DNA from 2 places in the uncultured Devosia sp. genome. Region 1 is predicted to be linked to the other one. Evidence: predicted binding sites of a transcription regulator. Region 1 holds the regulator's gene; the other holds the start of a gene.
The links. The regulator PhoB, encoded in region 1, activates phosphate uptake and scavenging genes when phosphate is short. The targets are predictions, from matches to a motif close to TGTCATNNANCTGTCAT.
Positions count from the first base shown of each region.

Region 2: ACFE8X_RS00465 (NAD-glutamate dehydrogenase) is a predicted target of PhoB. The motif match lies at 1,566-1,582, and genes of this name have one in related genera.

Region 1 covers NZ_CAXTKA010000008.1:13,380-16,576, forward strand. Annotated here, with positions in the region: gene pstB (phosphate ABC transporter ATP-binding protein PstB) at 1-95, shown strand, start outside; gene phoU (phosphate signaling complex protein PhoU) at 124-834, shown strand; gene phoB (phosphate regulon transcriptional regulator PhoB) at 870-1,571, shown strand; gene ACFE8X_RS10735 (alkaline phosphatase) at 1,764-3,197, shown strand, end outside.
Region 2 covers NZ_CAXTKA010000001.1:109,628-112,824, reverse strand. Annotated here, with positions in the region: gene ACFE8X_RS00465 (NAD-glutamate dehydrogenase) at 1-1,488, opposite strand, end outside; gene ACFE8X_RS00460 (sulfate ABC transporter substrate-binding protein) at 1,784-2,815, shown strand; gene cysT (sulfate ABC transporter permease subunit CysT) at 2,819-3,197, shown strand, end outside.

The DNA of each region.
Region 1 (3,197 bases):
TGGGCAAGCTGATCGAGGAAGGCGTGACCGAAGACATTTTCACCAATCCTGTGAACAAGCAGACGCAGGACTACATCATGGGCCGTATCGGCTGATCCGCGCCGCGGACGAAAGGATTTCGCCATGCCCAATTCCAACCAGGACCATATCGTCACGTCCTATAGTGACGAGCTGACCTCGCTGGCCCAGTTGATCGCCGAAATGGGCGGCCAGGTCGAAGTGGCCATCGAAAACGGCACCAAGGCCCTGCTCAAGCTCGACCGCGAACTGGCCGATGTCACTATCATCGCCGACCAGCGCATCGACGACATGCAGCGCCGCATCGACGACGTGGCAGTGTCGATGATCGCCCGCCGCCAGCCCATGGCCAGCGACCTGCGCGCCATCGTCACCGCCATCCACGTCGCCAGCGACCTGGAGCGCGTCGGCGACATGGCCAAACAATTGGCCCGCCGCTCGCTCAAGCTCGATGGGCTCAGCCTGCAGCCCACCTTCTACAACGGCGTGCGCAACATGACGGGCCTGGTGCTGCGCCAGATCAAGGACGCGCTGGATGCCTATGCCAGCCGCGACTCGGCGGCGGCCATCGAAGTGTGCAACCGCGACGACGAGGTCGATGCCATGCACACCTCCCTGTTCCGCGAATTGCTGACCTATATGATGGAAGATCCGCGCAACATCACCCAGTGCACCCATCTGCTGTTCTGCGCCAAGAATCTGGAGCGCATCGGCGACCACGCCACCAATATCGCGGAGCGCGCCTATTACCTGCAGACCGGCAAGCAACTGAGCAGCGACGTTCAGGAACTGCACCGGACCCAGATCAAGGCGTGACCGGCCGCTTGCCGGTCCACTTTGGGAGCTAACCGATGCCCGCCACCATTCTTGTTGTCGAGGACGAGGAAGATATCTCGATCCTCCTGCGCTACAATCTCGAGGCCGAAGGGTTCAGCGTGCTCACCGCCGAAACCGGCGACGAGGCGCAGCAACACATCCAGGACAAGCTGCCCGATCTGATCCTGCTCGACTGGATGCTGCCCGAAGTGTCCGGCATCGAGTTGTGCCGGCGCCTGCGCGCGCGCGAGGAAACCGCTCGCGTGCCGATCATCATGATCACCGCGCGTGGCGAAGAAGAGGAACGCGTGCGCGGCCTTGCCACCGGGGCCGACGACTATGTCGTCAAGCCGTTCTCGGTGCCCGAACTGCTGGCCCGCATCCACGCCCTGTTGCGCCGGGCCAATCCGAACCTGGTCACCGCCGCGATCAAGGTGGGCGACCTGGAGCTGGACCGCACCACCCACCGCGTCCGCCGTGCCGCCCGCGACGTGCATCTGGGCCCCACCGAATATCGTCTCCTCGAATATCTGATGCGCCATCCCGGCCGGGTCTATTCGCGCGAGCAATTGCTCGACGGCGTCTGGGGCAACGATGTCTATGTCGATGAACGCACCGTCGATGTGCATATCGGCCGCCTGCGCCGCGCCATCAATCGCGGCCGCGAAACCGATCCCATCCGCACCGTGCGTGGCGCCGGCTACGCCTTCGACGAAAGATTTGCCGTTCCGGTATAGCCCGTCGCGGCCCGGCTCCGACGCCGGTTTTCCCGCCGCGCCCGGCACCTCCGGCGTATGCGTGGCATTCAGCAGCCGCGAGCCGAACCGAACTTGTACGAGTCCCCGGCCTACACATCACCGTTACAAACCTTGTCTATCGATCGGAAATGGCCGGCACCCATGCGCGGCAATTTTTCGATGGGACATACGATGATCAAACTTGCACGAACACTTGTATCGACGGTGTCGGCGCTGGCGCTGGTTGCCCCTGCTTTGGCTCAGAGCGCCCTGCCCCAGGCGACCGACAGCTATTTCATGTCGGCGCAGGAAAGCCTGGCTGCCCTGATCGCCCAGCAACCCAATACCGGCAAGGCCAAGAACGTCATCCTGTTCGTTGGCGACGGCATGTCCATTCCTACCATTACCGCCGCCCGCATTTTCGAGGGCCAGGAACGTGGTGTCGACGGCGAAAGCAACAGCCTGTCGTTCGAAAAGCTGCTGCCCTACGTCGCCCTGTCCAAGACCTATACCCATGACAGCCAGGTCGCCGACAGCGCCCCGACCGCGACGGCAATGACCACTGGCGTCAAATCGGTCAATGGCACGATCGGCGTCAACCAGAGCGTTGTTCTCGAGGATTGCTCGACCCAGGCCAAGGCCACCGTCACCAGCATATTCGAGCAGGCCGAAGCCGCCGGGCTCGCGACCGGCGTCGTCTCGACCGCCCGCATCACCCACGCGACGCCGGCCGCCACTTATGCCCATAGCGCCGGCCGCGATTGGGAAAACGACACCAACCTGCCCGAAGGCACCACTGAATGTGCCGACATTGCCAGCCAGCTCGTGAACTGGCCCGCCGGCGACGGCTTCGAGGTCATCCTGGGCGGCGGTCGCGCCAACTTCATGACGGCCGAGACCGCCGATCCGGAATATCCGGAAAAAACCGGCTCGCGCAAGGACGGGCATGACCTGGTCGCCGAATGGCAGGCCAAGTACAATGATGGCGCCTATGTGTGGAACAAGGAGCAGTTCGACGCGGTCGATATCGCCACCACCAAGCACCTGTTCGGCCTCTTTGAAGGCTCGCACATGCAGTATGAAGCCGATCGCGCCAAGGATGCCGGCGGCGAGCCCTCCCTGGCCGAGATGACCGTCAAGTCGATCGAGATGCTGTCGCAGAACGAAAATGGCTTCGTACTGATGGTCGAAGGCGGCCGTATCGACCACGCCCACCATGCCGGCAACGCCGCCCGTGCACTGATGGATACCGTAGCCCTGTCCGAGGCCGTGCAGGCCGCCTATGATGCCGTCAATCCCGAGGAAACGCTGATCGTCGTCACCGCCGACCACAGCCACGTGTTCTCGATCGCCGGCTACCCGGTGCGCGGCAACCCGATCCTGGGCATCGGCGGCACTGCCGACGATGGCAAGGCCTATACCACGCTGGGATATATGAACGGCCCGGGCGCTGCGGTCTATGAAGGCGAAGCGCCGGTTGCTCCCGAGGGTGCCGAGGCCGATGCCCCGCTCACCATCCGCGCCGACCCGGCTGGTGTCGACACCACCGATCTGGACTACCTGCAGCAGGCCCTCGTTCCCCTGGGTTCGGAAAGCCATGCCGGCGACGACGTCGCCATCTTCGCG
Region 2 (3,197 bases), on a different contig from region 1:
GCGCGACTGGTAGGCGGCCGAGAAGGCATTGCGGTAATCGCTGGCGGTGCCGGGATCCTGCGCCTCTGCCATCAGCATGTCGCCAAAGCTCGCCGTCAGTTGCTCGACGCGCGCTTCCAGCTCCGCGCGGCTCGGACGCGGCGTCGGCCCGGCGACACGACCAATGATGACGTGCAGGCGCACGAGATCGCCCTCGGGGAAGTGTGGGTAATAGGCCGAAATGCGGCCATCGTATTTTTCGGCAAGATATTGTGCGATGCGGGCACGGGCCTGGCTGTCGTAGCGGTCGCGCGGCACGAACACGAGGACCGACACGAAATTGTCGAACCGGTCGATGCGCGGCAGGACCCGCACCCGCGGCCGGTCGTAAAGGCTGGCGATGGCGCTGGTGAATTCAAAGAGCTGATCGGTTTCAATCTGGAACAGCTCGTCGCGCGGATAGGTATCCAGCGCGCTCAGCAGCGCCCGGCCGTCATGACCCAGCGGATCGAGCCCGGAGCGGCGCATGACTTCGCCCAGCTTGCGCCGGATGATCGGCACATCGCTATGCGCCGTTGCCATGGCTTGCGAGGTGAACAGTCCGACAATGCGCAATTCGCCAGCCGCCAGGCCATCGGCGCCGTAAAGCTTGACCCCGACATAGTCCATATGCTGCCGACGATGCACGCGCGCGCGAATATTGGCCTTGGTCACCAGCAGCGGTTCGCTGGAGGCCATGAAATCGGCATGGGCTGGCGTGCTCTCGACGAACTCGGCGCCGCTGCGCAGCACCCTGACATTGTCATCGGCCAGGATGCCGAGCCCGGTATCGGGAACCGCTTCGAGCTGGCCGCCCGCCAGCCGATATTGGCGCGCGCCCAGGAAGGTGAAATTGTTCTCGGCCAGCCAATCGAGAAACAGCACCGCTTCGTCGCGCAGCTTGGCCGGCACGGCGACCGTCGTATGCAAGTCCGCTGCCGCCCGGCGCACCCGCTCCAGCATGCCCTGCCAGTCGGCCACGGCATTGCCGACATCCGCCATGGTGGCGCGCAGTTCGTTTTCGAGCGCGGCCAGATCGCCGACAGGATCGCTGTGGATATGCAACACGCTGACGGCGCGCCCACCCTGCGCGACTACCTGGCCGTTTTCCAGATGCACGACAGGGTGAGCGAACAGCCGGATCGTTCCTCCGGCGGCACGCACCGCGGCAAGCGCGCTGTCGACGATGAAAGGCGTATCTGGAGAAATGATGTCGATCGTTAGCGGATCACCCGGACTGGCAGGGGGTGTCACAACGATGTCGCTGCTCGCCCCGTCGCTGACGAGCACCCGCCCGTAGCTGCGCCGTGCCATATTTTCAAGCTGCCCGGCCGTTAGCGCCGACAAGTCTTCGGCAGCGCTGGCCAGGATTGCCGCCCGCAGGAACAATGCGAAGCCCGGATTGTCCTGCCACAGGGCATCAGCCCGTCCCAACAGCGCGTCGCGGACGGGTTGCACATTTTGCTGCACGGTGATTCTCCCTGGCCTGGCGTCCGGCTTAGCGCGCGGATCGCTTCGTCGTTGCGCCACGTGCGTACCCGGTCACGACGATATCCTAATGACAATGAGTATTAGGATCCTGTTAGGTTTTGAAATGAATTTGCGCTCGTGAGCCGGTTTGGCCGGACAGGCGATACTTTTCTGTTGCTCCAGCGGTTTTTGGCAAAGCATTTTCTGTTTGCAGTCATTGAAAGCAGGGCAGGTGCTTTGTAATACCCTAGCGTTCGAGTAGTGTTTGCCCACAGCTTTTGAGGGAGCCAGAGATATGAAAGCCGCCGCCAGAATTTTTGCCTACGCCGCCTTGGCCGCGTCTCTGACCATGGGCTTTGCGGTCACCGCCCACGCCCAGGATCGCAGCATCATCAACGTGTCCTATGACCCGACGCGCGAACTCTACGTTTCCTACAACGAAGCCTTCATCAAGCATTGGCAGGACACCAAGGGCGAAACCGTTGGCGTGGAAACGACCCATGGTGGCTCCGGCGCCCAGGCCCGCACGGTCATCGACGGGCTGGATGCCGACGTCGTTACACTGGCGCTGGAAAGCGACATCAACGCCATCGCCGATGCCCCCGGTGCCCTGATCAAGGCGGACTGGCGCGGCACGCTGGAAAACAACAACGCGCCCTATACCTCCACCATCGTGTTCCTGGTCCGCAAGGGCAATCCCAAAGCCATCAAGGACTGGGGCGATCTGGTCGCCGATGGCGTCGAAGTGATCACGCCCAATCCCAAGACCTCGGGCGGCGCCCGCTGGAACCTGCTGGCGGCCTGGGCCTGGGCCAAGGCGCAGCCGAACGGCACCGACGAGACGGCGCAAGCCTTCGTTACTGAACTCTACAAGCACGTCCCGGTGCTCGATACCGGTGCGCGCGGCTCCACCACCACCTTTGTGCAGCGCGGCATTGGCGACGTGCTGCTGGCCTGGGAAAACGAGGCCTACCTGGCGCTCGAGGAACTGGGCCCCGATGCCTTCGAGATCGTCTCGCCATCGCTGTCGATCCTGGCTGAACCCCCTGTTGCCGTGGTCGACGTCAATGTCGACAAGAAGGGCACTCGCGATATCGCCGAGGAATATCTGAAATATCTCTACTCCCCCGAAGGCCAGACCATCGCGGCCGCCAACTTCTACCGTCCGTTCAAGCCCGAACTGGCAAAACCCGAAGATGTGGCGCGCTTCCAGGATATCAAATTGGCGACGATTGCCGATTTCGGTGGATGGCGCGAAGCGCAGCCCAAATTCTTCGGCGATGGTGGTATCTTCGACCAGATCTACGCACCGGTAGCAGGGCAGTAACACATGAATGCAACCACCCCAAAACGGGATGGTTGGCGACTGAAGCAGCCGAGCGTCATACCGGGTTTCGGTTTGACGCTCGGCTTCACGCTCGCCTACTTCTCTTTGATTATCCTCGTTCCCTTGGTCGCGCTCGGCATTCGCAGTGCCGGGCTGGGCTTTGATGGCTTCTGGAAAGCGGCGACCGATCCGCGCGTGCTCGGCGCGCTGCGGGTCAGCTTCGTCACCGCCCTGATTGCGGCCGGCGTCAATGTCATATTCGGCACCCTGATCGCCTGGGTCCTGGTGCGCTATCGCTTTCCCGGCCGGCGGATATTCGACGCGGTGGTCGATTTGCCGTTCGCGCTGCCCACGGCAGTGGCCGGCATTGCGCTGACCGCCA